Linked DNA regions of Cycloclasticus pugetii PS-1. Each later gene encodes a partner of the first gene's protein in a complex. Links are inferred from orthologs where the notes say so. Each region holds a gene or a part of one and is shown on either strand. Other genes may lie near its edges. The genes, in order: mfd and uvrA.

Region 1 (8,488 bases):
GCCCAACACTAAGGCATTGATAATACCGGCCTGTTGTTGCTCATTAAGCGCCTCCTCTAAATATTTTTTTAACGATTCTCGCCAGTAACCAATAGCCCAACGAGAAGCTTCACCCATCCGTTGATTGTTAGTGCTTTTTCGAACATAACCGGTTGCTCCTATTTGTTGCTGAAATAGCCATTTTTCAAAATCAAACCCATGTGGATTTATCAACCCATGCGGTCTTTTTAGCTTTACTAATAACTGCCACCTTTCAGCAGAGCGCACTTGTTTATCTAGGTTATACCAATTGAGTCTAATTTTTGTTGGGAAGGCAACGATATTAGCAGGGCTTAGCACCTTATCCACCTTAAACAAAAAGCCAGTTGAGCGATCGGTTTGTATTGGCAGGCCAATGACTTGGCCACTTATCAGTACTTCTTTAGACTCTAAGTCTCTTGGCAAACCATTATTGTTTATCCAAGCAGCGTACCCAGTAGCCATAACAAAACCAAACAATAAAAAACTCAACCATTTGGCCCACTTATATACCCCTAATGCAACAAAAAAGGCTAAAATTAAAATGTATATTGGTGGTAAGGCGATTAACAATTGCACCGGTAAAATGCCTATGCAAAAAAACAACGTCATTTGTTGAAATTTATTCATTTAGCCGCATCCATGCTCTGCTACACTTGGCTTGCTTGGTCAACTCACAAGCACCCATCGTTATGACTTTTCCACCCTTGATTATTAAGCCCAATCAAACAAAGGTATCTTAAATTTAAGCTGTTTTTATCGTCACATGCCAAAAAGATTCATTAAAAAATACTTCCCCAACAATACATCGATAAAGGAACACAAACACCTAAAGGTCTTTGGTAGCTTATTACATAATCAAAACTTGTGGCACCTTAACCGCCGCTCTTTTGCAGGGGCGATTGCGACAGGTCTATTTATTGCTTTTATTCCCTTACCCACACAAATGTTAATTGCCGCAGCGGCAGCCATTTTTTTACAGGTTAACCTACCGGTTTCTGTTGCCACCGTTTGGGTCAGTAACCCGGTCACCATGCCCCCTCTTTTTTATGCCGCATACTCGGTTGGTGCGACCCTTATGGAAGTACCAATAGAGGCCCATGAATTTTCATTTTCAGTAGCCTTTATTCTCGACACTTTGGGGGCTAGCTGGAAGCCTTTTTTACTTGGTTGTTTTATATTGGGTTCTGCAACATCTGCCGTCGGCTATGTTCTTGCTCGTATTATTTGGAGACTTGCTGTTATCAAAAAATGGTTAGCTCGTAAGCATTCCATCATCAAGCGTTAAAACCCTATCCATTTTATTTGCTAACTCATGATCATGTGTCACTAACAGCAAACTAATATTGAGGCGTTGATTCAACTCCAACATTAATTCATAAATTTGCTCGGCTGTTTTTTTATCCAAATTACCCGTTGGCTCATCTGCCAAGACACAAGCTGGTTGCGTAACTAACGCACGCGCAATAGCAACACGCTGCCGTTCACCACCAGACAATTCACCATAACGGTGCTTTATCCTACTTTCTAAGCCTACCTGCTTGAGCATCTCGTCTGCTTTTTCTTGGGCAAGTGCAACACTCTCGCCACCTATCAACAAAGGCATCGCCACATTTTCCAAGGCACTAAACTCTGCCAGCAAATGATGAAACTGATACACAAACCCTAAACATTTATTTCTTAATGATGAACGCTCCACTTCTGTGAGTGTGGTCAGGTTTACGCCATTCATCATCACTTCACCTGAGGTCGGTTGATCTAGCCCCCCTAACAAATGCAACAAGGTGCTTTTACCCGAGCCGGACGACCCCATAATAGCAACTCGATCGCCCTGCTTTAGGCTTAAATCAATCCCTTTGAGCACAGGTACAATCAGGTCTTTTTCACCAAACGTTTTGGTCAGTCCTGAACAACTTAAAAAAACGTCATTATTCATACCGTAATGCCTCCGCAGGGTTCACTCGTGACGCCTGCCAAGCAGGGTAAAGCGTTGAAACAAAAGATAATAAAAATGAATACGTCGCTATGGTGGTCACATCCGACCAAACTAATTTTGACGGTAACTCACTAATGTAATAGATATCAGCGGGTAAGAACTGAACATGAAAGAATTGCTCAATGGTATGCACGATCATTTCAACATTTAACGCCAAACCAACACCTGCAGCCACGCCAACAAGGGTGCCAATCAGACCAATTAATGTACCTTGAACCATAAACACACCCATCACAGAGCGAGGTGTTAACCCCAGTGTTCTTAAAATGGCAATTTCAGACTGTTTATCCGTGACGACCATTACTAACGTCGACACAATATTAAATGCCGCAACAGCGACAATTAACATCAATATGATAAACATCACGCGCTTTTCAGTTTTAATCGCCTTAAAGAAATTACTGTGTTCCATCGTCCAATTAGAAATACTGTAATTCGGTGTCAGTGTTTGCGCAATTTTGCCGGTTACAACAGGCGCTTGAAACAGGTCATGCAACTTCACCCTAACCCCTGTCACGCCTTTGTTTAAACGTAACAGTTTTGAACCATCATCAAGATGAATAAAGGCTAAATTTCGATCGTACTCATACATGCCCACTTCAAACTCACCGACAACCGTAAAGCGACGCAATCTAGGCAATATACCTGCTGGCGTTGGCGTAACTTGTGGTGTGATGACAGTCACTTTATCACCCACACCCACACGTAAATAACGAGCTAATTCCGACCCAAGGACTATACCAAACTCCTTTGGTTTTAATAATTCCAAACGACCTTCAACCATTTTCTGGTTAATATCAGACACTTGATCTTCTTGCCCGGGTAACACACCCCTTAACAAGCTGCCGCTGACTCGTTGATTAGCACTTAACATTACTTCCGCTCTTACAAATGGTGCCCAGCCAGCCACATCATCAGTTTCACTTAATGTATCACCTAAGACTTGCCAGTCTTGCAATGCATTGTAGTATTCAGAAATGGTAACATGGGACGCCATCCCTAAAATCTTTTCACGTAATTGCGCCTCAAACCCGTTCATCACCGATAGTACTGTAATTAGCGCCATCACACCTAGCGCGACACCCAGCATAGATGTCATGCTAATAAACGATATAAACCCCGAACGTTGTTTTGCTCGTGTATAACGCAGGCCAATAAAAATTTCGAGTGGTTTAAACATAGGTGCGAATTAGATCATATATTTAATTTGTAAACCTAACTTACTGTCTAGAGAATTATCAACATTTCATCAAGAGGTGATATATTAATGCTGGAAAACATATAGGGATATCAACATGACGTTTAAAAAAATCATTTTAGCCAGCATTTTTTGTTTCACACCATTGATCACTCATGCTGACGTTTTACTTATTGACGTGATTAACAAGGAACCAGCGAACACGCCAGCCGGCTTATTGAGACCCAAAAATGGGCAATCAATGGATACCGTGATCTCTCAATTTGGCAACCCCATAAGAATATACCCTACTGTTGGCGAACCACCGATTACCCGATGGCAATATGTCAAATTTTCTGTTTATTTTGAACACAACCTTGTTATTCATAGTGTTGTTAACAAGCCCAAAAAAGCACTTTAAAATAATCGGCAAAGGCTAAAGTCAGTTATAAATCAATTACCTATATTGTAATTTGACTTTACACCTGCACGGAAAAACCTTCATAAAGCATATAACCACTGTGGTCTCACCGTCTTTGCTTTAGATTAAGGTGCTCAATAACAACCCTTATTCTTATTAGACACACAGCCCTACTCTATACATTACACACAAGCTAACCATCCACTAACTGGCTGGCATGATCAAAAGGCACTGTCTCAACCAGTCAACCTAACTATTTCCACTTAGCGCTTTATTTAAGCCAAATGAAATACACCCCTTGTTTTGTTTATGAGAAAATAATTCTTTTATTTTTTCCATTTTTTACGTCTACTCAGCTATGCCAAACCTACCTACAAAATCCACACAATCCATTTCTTGGGGAAAATTCGAAGGATGCTCTGATGCCTTAACCATCGCAAACGCAGGAATGGAGTCGGAGCAATTACTGGTGGTTATTTGTTCAGATACCCAATCGGCACTGAGATTAGAACGAGAAGTTCCTTTTTTTCTAACCACGCCTTTGCCGGTTATTTATTTTCCAGACTGGGAAGTCTTACCTTATGATAGCTTTTCTCCTCTAGGCGAAATTATTTCTGAAAGGCTAGCGACTTTATACAAACTGCAAAGCCTAAATAAAGGCATACTCATTGTCACCACCGCTTGCTTACTACAACGGCTAGCGCCACGTGATCAACTTTTAAATGAGTGCTTTTCACTCTCAACAGGTCAACAATTCAATATTGAAAAAACCTGCCTAAATCTAGATAAATTAGGCTACCAGAATGTGCACTCTGTTCATGAATATGGTGAATACTCCGTTCGAGGGGCTATTTTAGACATGTTCCCAATGGGCAGCAAAAAGCCCTATAGAATTGATTTGTTTGATGATGAAGTAGAGTCCATCCGTACGTTTGACACCGAAACCCAACGCTCGATTGATAAAGTTGACTCCATTCAACTATTTCCCGCAAGAGAATTCCCTATTAATGACAAAAGCATTCAACTTTTTCGCCAACAATTTAGAGACCAGTTCCCAAATGTGTCTGATAAGAACACCTTATATCAACAAGTCTCTAAAGGTAATATCCCTAATGGTATAGAAAACTATTTGCCCTTATTTGTAGAACATACCGAATCATTTTTTGATTACATCCCGAAGGCCACTCTCATCTTGCACGGTGATATCTTAGCTGCTGGAGAAACATTTGCCACACAGGTCATTGAGCGATTTCAACACAGGCAACGTGATATTGATCGCCCGGCATTACGCCCAGAATTACTGTTTCACGACTTAGAGAGCCTGCAACAAAGAATGGCCAACTACCCCTCTGCTTCATTACAAAGTGACATCCATGAAACAGAAAAAACAGCCTTAATCAATACCGATAAAAATGACCAGGCACACCCTTTATTAGACTTATTAAACATACAAAAACATAAAACTTTGTTTGTTGCGGAGTCTGCGGGGCATCGTGAATCAATGCGTCAGCAACTACAAAAACTAAATGTACGCCCTACCCTCGTTGAAGATTGGGCGACGTTTGTTCAAAACGATGTATCCCCCTGCATTGTCGTTGCACCGATAGATGAAGGCCTTAGCTCCTCTACCGTCAGCATCATTACGGAAAACAACCTATTAGGCACACGTGTTCAACAACGTAGACGCAGACGGTCCTCCTCTAACCAACGACTTGAAAATGTATTTAACAGCTTAGCCGACCTTGAAATCGGCTCCCCTGTTGTTCACCAAGAACATGGTGTTGGTCGATACATCGGCTTGAAGCACTTAGTTGTAGACGAGATTGAAACCGAATTTTTAACCTTAGAATATGCCAATAGCGATAAACTCTATGTGCCTGTTTCATCGCTTAATTTAATTGGTCGATACATGGGCACCCAAGGGGATAGCGCCCCATTACACCGATTGGGTAGTGATCAGTGGGAAAAAGCACGCAAAAAAGCACTGAAACGTGCACGCGATGTCGCCGCAGAATTATTAGACATCCATGCTCGACGCGCCGCCAAACCTGGCCGCCCAATGGTTACTGAATCAACCGAGTACGATAACTTTGCCCGTGCATTTCCGTTCGAAGAAACCGAAGATCAAGCAACCGCTATTGAACAAACACTACATGACATGAGCCTTGCTAAACCAATGGACCGTGTTGTTTGTGGTGATGTGGGGTTTGGTAAAACAGAAGTGGCTATGCGCGCGGCCTTCACCTGTGCCAATAATCACTACCAAACTGCCGTTTTAGTGCCAACCACCTTACTTGCTCAACAGCATTATCAGAATTTTTCCGACCGTTTTGCCGATTGGCCCATTCGCATTGAAGTACTTTCACGGTTTGTCAGCAGCAAAAAGCAAAATCAAATTATTGCTGATACCGCCGAAGGGAAAGTTGATATTCTTATTGGTACCCATAAATTATTACAAAAATCATTAACCTACAAAAACCTTGGTTTAGTGATTATTGATGAAGAACAACGCTTTGGCGTGCGCCATAAAGAATATTTAAAATCCATGCGCTCTGAAGTGGACATGCTTACACTCACCGCTACCCCAATACCCAGAACACTTAATCAAGCCATGTCTGGATTACGCGATATTTCCATCATTGCAACACCACCACCGAATAGACATGCTATCGAAACCTTTGTATCTGAATGGAATAGTGGACTGATTCAAGAGGCCTGCCAACGTGAGATAAGACGCGGCGGTCAACTGTTCGTTCTCCATAACGACATTGCTACAATGGATAGGGTTATTCGTGACATTGAAGAACTAGTACCCGACGCCAATATTCGAAAAGCACACGGGCAAATGCGTGAAAGCGAATTAGAGCATATCATGCTCGACTTTTATCACGCCCGATTTAACGTACTGGTGTCTACGACGATTATCGAAAATGGTATTGATTTACCCAATGCCAATACCATTATTATTAACCGCGCCGATAAACTCGGTTTATCTCAATTGCATCAATTAAGAGGTCGGGTTGGCCGCTCTCATCATCGTGCATACGCATACATGATCGTACCGCCAGAAGGTGTTATGACTAAAGATGCAAAAAAACGTATTGATGCAATCCAAAGCAGTGCCGACCTAGGTGCTGGCTTTACCTTATCAACGCACGATATGGAGATTCGTGGTGCGGGTGAGTTATTGGGCGACAACCAAAGTGGGGAAATCCAAGAAATTGGCTTTACCTTATATACCGAGTTACTGGATAACGCAGTAGCCGCAATAAAATCAGGTAAGCAACCAGAACTTGAAGAACGTATCGAAACAGGACCAGAAATAGACCTGTCTGCCAGCGCATTAATCCCCGATGATTATTTACCGGACGTTCACACACGTCTTGTGTTGTACAAACGAATTGCTAGTGCAGATGATGCAGAAGAACTAAGGGACTTACAAGTCGAGATGATAGATCGTTTTGGCCTTCTACCAGACAGCACAAAATGCCTCTTTGGTATCAGCGAGATAAAACAACAGGCTAAACGTATTGGTATTGATAAAATTGATTTTGCCAAATCCAATGGGCGATTAATATTTTCAAATGCCCCATCGATAGACCCTGCAAAAATAATTGAATTGATCCAAACACAACCACAAATTTTTAAATTGGATGGACCTCAAAAATTACGTTTTAGTAAAAAACTTAATACCACTGAAGAGAAAGTTGAGTTTATACTCGACCTCATTAACTCTATCGCATTGAGCAAGTAATAAACATGACAGCAACACGATTATTTTCATATGCTTTAATTCTTATTGTGCTTTCATACAACATTCAGGCGTTTGCCGACAATGAAAGCTCAACTCAGCCAAGCACTTGGTACAGTATTGAATACCTCATTTTCGAAAACAAATCATTGAGTAACCAAACGTTAGAGCCTTGGACAAGCGCAGCCTTCAAAATACCTGACAATGCCATCAGGCTGAGCAATGTATCTAGCAATACAGCCTTTAAGCCTTTAGCACCCAACCAACAACAACTTTACGGCGTTTATAATCGGTTAGAAAAGCTATCCTCATATACACCCATCGCTCATGCGGGGTGGGTTCAACCACTTCAACAAAAAGGCGAGCGGAAGCCTGTACAAATTAGCCACCAAACTGGGCCTTTACAACTTGAGGGGACACTTACTTTTCACCGTGGACGGTTTTTACACCTAGACATTGATTTGCAGTTGAGTGAGATGAACTCGTTAGCGATAACTCAAACCAATCTTTCACAACGTTTTCATGAACCTGTTACCTTATACCGATTAACAGAAACTCGGCGAATAAAAACGGATGAATCACACTATTTTGATCATCCGCGTTTTGGTATTTTGGCTATTGTGAAAAAAATTGACTCGCCTAATTAACCCACTCAACAAAAGTTAACTGATACAGCTAGCTCACATAGGCTAATTTAACCGCATTATATTCATCTACAATGCTGTCAATCGCCGATTGTTCAAAAGGCCTCAAACCGCTGACCACCATATCTTTTGTACCATGCCCTATGGCTTGACCATCCACAAACAAATTAAATTCAAGCTTCACACTGCCTTTTTTACCATCAACACGCATCGACGCACCAGAAAACTCGAGATCCAATGAACCTTCTAGAAACGAATGAATTTCAATGACCATATCTTTATAAATAATTAATGGCCGAGCAGGGTTAATCATCACCCCTTTCTTTTGCATTAAATCGATAAGTATTTCTGGAAATGTTCGACCTGAGAATTGAACATATTTCTCAATCAAACTCGAAATAAACTTATCGTTGTTGCTCTGTTCCCCAGAACACTGAACCGTCATCATCGACTTATTATTTTGATCAGACAAAATAAACTG
Region 2 (7,899 bases), 650 kb from region 1 along the record:
ATAAGCCAATCGTAATAATTTTTTTACGCCCAAAGCGGTCAGACATCAAGCCAAAAGGAATTTGCAATAACGCCTGCGTTAAACCATAAATACTAATCGACAAGCCCAGTAGCACCGGTGTTATTCCATTAAGGTGCTCGGTATACAAGGACATTACAGGTAAAATCATAAACAAGCCGAGCATGCGCATTGAAAAAATGCCCGCCAATCCTAAGCTTGCTCTTTTCTCTTGTTCACTCATTACTGATGGTTGGCTTGAAGAATCAGCCATAATTACTTTGCCTAGCCTTTAAAAAGACGGGTATATTAACAGGTTTGGTAATTTAATTAGATACGTAAATGGACACCATTCAAATTCGTGGCGCAAGAACCCACAACTTAAAAGATATTGATCTCGACCTGCCCCGAGACAAGCTGATTGTTATCACAGGTTTATCTGGTTCTGGCAAGTCTTCTTTAGCCTTTGACACGATTTATGCAGAGGGACAGCGTCGTTACGTCGAATCGCTATCCGCTTATGCTCGACAATTTTTATCGGTAATGGAAAAACCTGATGTCGACCATATTGAAGGCTTATCGCCAGCTATTTCTATTGAACAAAAATCTACCTCCCACAACCCACGTTCAACAGTCGGCACCATTACAGAAATTTACGATTACCTGCGCTTATTGTTCGCTAGAACAGGTATTCCACAATGTCCCGATCACGGTACATCACTAGAAGCGCAAACCACCACGCAAATGGTCGATGCTGTACTCGCCTTAGACCCAGAAAAGCGCTGGATGCTACTAGCACCGGTGGTACAGGAACGTAAGGGTGAGCACTTTAATACCTTAAATGATCTACGTAACCAAGGTTTTATTCGCGCAAGAATTGATGGTGAAATTGTTGAATTAGACGATGCCCCACCTTTAGAGCTTAAGAAAAAGCACACCATTGAGGTCATCATTGACCGCTTTAAAATTCGCGATGATTTGTCCGTTAGATTGGCAGAGTCTTTTGAAACGGCGTTAAAGCTCACCGAAGGTATCGCCGTCATCAGCAGCATGGATGACGATGAAGAAATTTTATTTTCATCGCGTTTTGCCTGCCCAACTTGTGGCTACAGCATTAGTGAATTAGAGCCTCGCTCTTTTTCCTTTAACAGTCCAAAGGGGGCTTGTTCAAGCTGTGATGGTTTAGGTATTACGCAATATATTGATGCTCAACAAGTGTTACATAGCCCTGATATTAGCCTTGCCGGTGGCGCCATCCGTGGCTGGGACAAGCGCAATATGTATTACTATCAAATGGTTATGTCGCTAGCCAAGCATTACCAATTTGATCCAGAAGAGCCCTTTAATTCATACCCAGAAGAAACCCAACATGCCATTTTATTTGGCAGTGGCGATGAGCCTATCAACTTTACAACGTTGAACAGCCGAGGCGAATCCATTAAACGCACACACCCTTTCGAAGGGGTCATTCATAGTATGGAGCGACGCTATCGTGAAACCGATTCAAACACCGTACGCGATGAACTGGCCAAATACTTATCAAGCAAGGCTTGCCCAGACTGCCAAGGCCAACGTTTAAATAAAGCCGCTCGCCATGTTTTTGTAGACACCCACACTTTACCTTCAATCACAAACCTGTCTATTCGCCAATCTAGCGCCTTATTTTCCTCTTTAGAATTGGCTGGACACCGTGGCGAAATTGCTAAAAAAATCGTCAAAGAAATTAAGGCGCGTCTCGATTTCTTAATTAATGTCGGTTTAGATTACTTATCATTAGACCGAAGCGCAGACACCTTATCGGGTGGTGAAGCCCAACGAATACGCCTAGCCAGTCAAATTGGTGCTGGGCTTGTTGGCGTTATGTATGTATTAGACGAACCATCCATTGGTTTGCACCAGCGTGATAATCAACGTCTCATTAACACCCTATTTCACTTGCGTGATATAGGCAATACCGTGATTGTAGTTGAACATGATGAAGACGCCGTTTTGGCAGCTGATCATGTGGTTGATATTGGTCCTAAAGCAGGTATTCATGGTGGTAACGTTATCGCTCAAGGCACGCCTGAGGAAATCATCAACGACCCTCTTTCCATCACCGGGCAATATTTATCAGGCGCGCAATATATCGCTGTGCCCCAACAACGTCACCCCGTGGATGCCAGTAAAACACTGCGCATTAATAATGCACGCGCTAATAACCTAAAAAACATCAGTGTTGATATTCCCATCGGTTTATTTACCTGTGTTACTGGCGTATCTGGTTCGGGTAAGTCAACGCTTATTAACGAAACCTTGTACCCAACGGTTGCAAAAGTACTGAATAAATCATCCTTACCTATCGCCGCTAATGACGGTGTTGATGGCCTAGAACATATTGATAAGGTCGTTGATATCGATCAAAGCCCTATAGGGCGAACACCACGTTCAAACCCGGCTACCTACACTGGGCTCTTCACCCCCATTCGTGAACTGTTTGCAGCAACCCCAGAGGCGCGGTCACGCGGCTATACGCCTGGACGATTTAGCTTTAACGTAAAAGGTGGGCGCTGCGAGACCTGCAAAGGCGATGGCGTTATTAAAGTAGAAATGCACTTTCTTGCGGATGTTTACGTCAATTGCGAGAGCTGTAAAGGCCAGCGATACGGTCGAGAAACCTTGGAAATTCGCTACAAAGGTAAAACAATCCACGAAGTGCTCTCAATGACAGTTGAAGATGCTTGTGGCTTTTTTGATGCGATTCCAGTTGTATCAAAAAAACTCCGCACGTTGATGGATGTCGGGCTTGGCTATATTACCTTGGGGCAAAACGCTGTCACTTTATCGGGTGGTGAGGCTCAACGCGTCAAACTATCACGTGAACTATCAAAACGTGATACCGGAAAAACTCTCTACATTCTTGACGAACCGACTACCGGTTTGCACTTTGCTGATATACAGCAGTTACTTAGCGTTTTGCATACGCTTCGTGATCACGGCAATACCCTTGTGGTTATCGAACACAATCTAGATGTTATAAAAACAGCCGATTGGATCATTGATATCGGCCCTGAAGGGGGAGATGGTGGCGGACAAGTGATTGCACAAGGCACACCTGAAGCGGTCACTCAATGTAATGAGTCTCATACAGGGTACTACCTAAAAGATTTCCTAAACAAGACTAACGATAGCCTATCGGCTTAGAAGGAATTACCTTGATTAACAAAGCCACTAAGCTTTTCCCCGTTTGGGCAATACTTTTATCAATTGTCGCCTACGCAATCCCTAGCTTATTTATACCCCTTAAACCTAGTCTCTTTTTCTTATTAGGTTTGGTAATGTTTGGCATGGGTATTAGCTTAAGAGCACATGATTTTTTACGTATTCTTAAATCGCCTAAGCCTATTATCTTCGGCTTATTATTGCAGTTTCTCTGCATGCCTTTTTTTGCTTGGGGTATATCCACTTGGTTGCAATTACCCTTAGCGCTTGCCAGCGGCATGATACTGGTCGGCGCAAGCCCAGGCGGCACCGCCTCCAATGTTATTTGTTACTTAGCAAAAGGAAATGTTGCCCTATCGATCACGATCACCACTTTTTCAACCCTACTGGCGGTGATTGCAATGCCTGCCTTAAGCCTGCTCTACCTTGGTAAACAGGTTGATGTACCGGCCATGAAAATGCTTATGGATATTGTAAAGATTATTATTTTACCGGTCACAGCTGGCATCATAGTCAACCAACTTTTTGGTCGTTTTTTAAGCTCAACCAAGCAGGTTTTCCCATTGATATCTGTTTTTGCTATCGTGCTTATTATCGCCATTATCGTTGCACTCAACCAACCTCGTTTAGGCTCTATTGGGCTGTTATTAGTGGGCGCTGTTGCTCTGCATAACGTACTGGGCCTCTTCACCGGCTACTGGCTACCCCGAGCACTTGGTATGGATCGACAAACCTGCAAAACCCTAGCCATTGAAGTTGGTATGCAAAACTCCGGTCTTGCAGCGGCGCTGGCAGTTAAATACTTTGCTCCGCTTGCGGCACTGCCCGGCGCGCTGTTTTCCTTATGGCATAATTTAACTGGATCCCTACTTGCCTCTTATTGGTCTCGCGCTAAGTAATCAGGCATAAAAAAACGCCCTCTATTTTTATAAAGGGCGTTTATCGAGATTTTAATGGTCGTCGTTACTTACTCAGCATCTGGATAAAATAGCTGCTGCCCACCTTTACGAAAATCTGCAATAATCTCTTGGCCTCTTTTACTCGTAACAAACTGAATATATTTAATCGCTAAGTCATACCTTGAGCCCGGGTGTTTTTTTGGATTAACCGCCATCACATGGTATGGGTTGAATAAATTAACATCACCTTCAAACAACACCTTGAGGGAGATCTTATCGGCAAAAGCAATTTGCGTACCCCGGTCTGTTAAAGCGTAAGCTAGTTTTTCATTCGCTATATTAAGCACCGCGCCCATGCCTTGGCCGACATCGACATACCAGTCCCCACTGGGCGCAACACCGGCTTTCTTCCACAACAGTTTTTCTTTCTTATGTGTGCCCGAGTCATCACCTCTGGAAATAAAGCTAGCTTCTATTTCAGCAATACTACGCAAGGCCTCTTCAATTGTTTTAGAGGCTGCTATATTTGCAGGGTCACTGGTCGGGCCTACTATAACAAAGTCATTATGCATGACCGCCGAGCGATCAATGAAATCACCCGACTTGACGTAGTTCAATTCTGCCGCTGGTGCATGAGCAAACACAACATCAACATCACCTTGCGCCCCCATTGCCAATGCTTTACCAGTGCCTACAGCAATCACTTCAAGCTTAACATTGTGCTGGGTTTCAAAGACAGGGTTTAGCACCGCTAAAAGCCCCGAGTTTTCTGTGCTGGTTGTGGTCGACATTCTAAGAACATCCAATGCCGAACTGTTTGACGCAAACATCATCAGCGCGCCAACACCCATCAGCCAAAGTATTTTTACAATTTTTTTCATTATTTACCCGTTACTTATCCCGTTATAAAAAACAAGGGGCGACAAATGCGCCCCTTTGATGGCCTACCGCGTTAAAACGCCCATTGGCCACGAAGCTGCATAATATCTGCTTCTTCATTATCGTGCGCCCCACCTTCTACCTCTAGCACTTTAATATAGTTAGCAGAAAAACGTAAGCCCGCTACTGGGAACCAATTAAGGCCCAAAGTCACGTTGTCCATTTCACCACCGTTTATAGCGCCATCCATTAAATCAATGGTGCTATATCGTAACGCTAACTCCCATGCACCTATACCACCATTACCAAACGGGCTATTAGGCTTAACTGCTTTGAATTTTGCACCTTTATGCGTATATGGGCGTGTATCTTGTGTAAGGAACCAGCCTGTTTGTGCATACCAGCCATCAAATGTTAGGTCACTAGTTGTATCGCGTTCAAGCTGAGTACGAATATATTCGGCTTGGCCAGAAAACCTATTTTTAACAAGAGCTACTTCGGCACCTAATGTTAGATAGCTATCTACATCTAGCAACTTACCTGTATCCACAAAGTCCACTCCTGAGATGTTAGTTTCAGGCTGTTGTTTGAACTGAACCTCGCCTCCTCGTGTGCTGCGGTAATTTGCGGCCAAACCTAAATGAACCAACGAGCCTTTTTCATTAACTGGCATCCACGTAGAGCGCCCGCCTAACCCCCATCCCTCATCGTCTGAGCCACCATTTGTATTGGCTTTATCACCAAACACACCGAGCGCTGTTGTCCAATGTTTACGATCAATGCTACCCATAACGCCAATATGTCTACTCGCCGTAAAGGCATCAATTGAAGCTCTTTCGGTAAACTGCGTATTATTGTCGCTGATTTGATCTTGCAACATAAATGGGTCTCTAAAATGGCCGGCCTTAACGCTTAGCCCTTCAAAGTCAAACCCATTGTAACCAACCCAAATATCCGTAATCCCTTTTCGTGTATCACCTGTACCCGCAAAGTCATACTCAAACTTATAGAACCAATCTTTATTTACCGTGCCTTTAATATATAACCTTGCTCGACGTACTTTTGTACCATCGCCCAGCGTGCTACCCGCTGCCGAATCATCTTCTCCATACCAGGCAGAATCTAACTGCATGCGGCCACCAATTTGCGTGGTGAAGTTACCATCACGAGATTTAACAGCCAAGCCACCTTTATTAACATTTACTTCAACATTGGTTGCCTTATCGAGCCTTTCTTGAATGTCTTCAGTTTGCGCGATCGTTTTTTGCTCTGTTGCTTTTGCCTCAGCTAATACGCGTTGGTATTGCGCATCTGATATCGTGCCATTTTCATGCAGCAACATAAGTAGCGTTGTCAGTTCAGAGCCTGCATGAGCCGATACCGAGCCCCCCATAAAAACAGCGGCAGCTAACGCTAATTTATTTATTTTCATTGATTTTTCCTTATTATTGATTATCAAAATACCCGCTGGCATACAGCAAAACTAATGCCAGCGGGTTTGGCATACCATCAACTCATTGATTAATAACTAACTTTAAAAATTATCACTGAAACAAGCATAACAACGCACTAGACTTATGCGACACTTTGTCTCAATATAAAGAGACTTTTGACAGAATGTCTCACGACGCTATTTTCTATGACTACCCACAAATCATCGGCACTTCGTAAAGCCATTCGTGACCGCCACTCATTTTTTGGTAATAACCCACTTGTCGTTAAACTGTTGGACGACATTGATCGTGTCGCCACTAAAAACACACCTATTTTATTGGACGGCGAAACGGGTACTGGTAAAAGCCTATTAGCTAGAAAAATTCATGACCTTAGCCAACGCAAAGGTCCCTTTGTATCTATTAACTGCGCAACCTTTAGTCAACACTTATTAGAAACCGAACTATTTGGTCACGCAAAAGGCGCCTTTACAGGTGCCAAAGACGCACGAAAAGGGCTAGTCGCCACTGCACAAAATGGCACATTATTTTTAGATGAAATTGGCGAGCTGCCGCTAGATTCGCAACCCAAGCTTTTACACCTTTTAGAAGAAAAAACCATTCGCCCCGTTGGCTCCGACAAAGAATATGACACCTCTGTCCGTATCGTTGCCGCCACAAATAAACGCCTTAAAGACCTGGTTAAGCAAGGCTTATTTAGGGCTGACTTATATTACCGTTTAAGTGTCGTTCCTTTTACTGCACCGCCACTGCGTGACCGCCCAGATGATATTGAAGCGCTCACTAGCACCTTTGTTTGCCAATTGTGTGAGGAACACGAATTAACCAGCCCTCACATTTCAACTGAGTCAATCAATGCCTTACAAGCTTATGACTGGCCCGGTAATATTCGTGAACTACGCAACCATATTGAACGCTCGTTACTGCTAAGCATCCCATTACATGAAACATTACCGGTGGCTGACACTGACTCAGCGACTACAAACAAGTACTGCTTAAAATCACTTGAAAAAGAGCATATTCTTAAAGTCATTAATGAGAGTAAAGGCAACAAATCTCAAGCCGCAAAAAGCCTGGGCATCTCTCGCCGCACGCTTGATAGAAAACTTAAACGCTGGGATCAAAAAGCTGCCTAACAATATCTTTTCTATCGCCACTAGGTAGTGGTCCTTTTTCAGCGTAAAATGTCTCGCTTCATGTGAACCTCATTAACCGAAGAAAATAACTATGCGTACTAGCCAATTCCCACTCAATACCGTTAAAGAAACCCCTTCAGATGCCGAAATCGTCAGTCATCAATTAATGATTCGCGCGGGGCTTGTTCGCAAGCTAGCAGCTGGTTTATACAATTGGCTCCCCCTTGGTGTTCGCATTCTGCAAAAAGCACAGCATATTGTTCGCGAAGAAATGAACAATGCTGGTGCGTTAGAAGTCTTAATGCCAGTTGTACAGCCATCTGAACTGTGGCA

What was found.
Region 2: the proteins of mfd (region 1) and uvrA are in contact, whole or in part, in a crystal structure (PDB 4DFC), measured with the Escherichia coli proteins. The link is inferred for Cycloclasticus pugetii PS-1 from one-to-one orthologs.

What each region holds. Positions count from the first base shown.
Region 1 is NZ_ARVU01000001.1:874,085-882,572, reverse strand. Bases 3,598-7,566 are described here. They hold mfd (transcription-repair coupling factor), read left to right. Parts: upstream 3,598-3,970; coding sequence 3,971-7,366; downstream 7,367-7,566. Other genes in these bases: CYCPU_RS0104255 (CsiV family protein), read left to right, coding at 7,372-7,566; CYCPU_RS0104265 (hypothetical protein), read left to right, coding at 3,598-3,612. Also shown: CYCPU_RS0104285 (DNA internalization-related competence protein ComEC/Rec2), read right to left, coding at 1-648; CYCPU_RS0104280 (DUF2062 domain-containing protein), read left to right, coding at 785-1,306; lipoprotein-releasing ABC transporter ATP-binding protein LolD, read right to left, coding at 1,274-1,954; CYCPU_RS0104270 (lipoprotein-releasing ABC transporter permease subunit), read right to left, coding at 1,947-3,194; more of CYCPU_RS0104265, read left to right, coding at 3,310-3,597; more of CYCPU_RS0104255, read left to right, coding at 7,567-8,010; CYCPU_RS0104250 (DUF3581 family protein), read right to left, coding at 8,039-8,488. UniProt on the Escherichia coli protein: Couples transcription and DNA repair by recognizing RNA polymerase (RNAP) stalled at DNA lesions. Mediates ATP-dependent release of RNAP and its truncated transcript from the DNA, and recruitment of nucleotide excision repair machinery to the damaged site.
Region 2 is NZ_ARVU01000001.1:216,958-224,856, reverse strand. Bases 1-3,380 are described here. They hold uvrA (excinuclease ABC subunit UvrA), read left to right. Parts: upstream 1-339; coding sequence 340-3,180; downstream 3,181-3,380. Other genes in these bases: CYCPU_RS0101110 (bile acid:sodium symporter family protein), read left to right, coding at 3,192-3,380; CYCPU_RS0101120 (MFS transporter), read right to left, coding at 1-271. In the rest of the region: more of CYCPU_RS0101110, read left to right, coding at 3,381-4,097; CYCPU_RS0101105 (ABC transporter substrate-binding protein), read right to left, coding at 4,166-4,978; CYCPU_RS0101100 (OprO/OprP family phosphate-selective porin), read right to left, coding at 5,050-6,408; CYCPU_RS0101095 (sigma-54 interaction domain-containing protein), read left to right, coding at 6,616-7,566; CYCPU_RS0101090 (proline--tRNA ligase), read left to right, coding at 7,658-7,899. UniProt on the Escherichia coli protein: The UvrABC repair system catalyzes the recognition and processing of DNA lesions. UvrA is an ATPase and a DNA-binding protein. A damage recognition complex composed of 2 UvrA and 2 UvrB subunits scans DNA for abnormalities.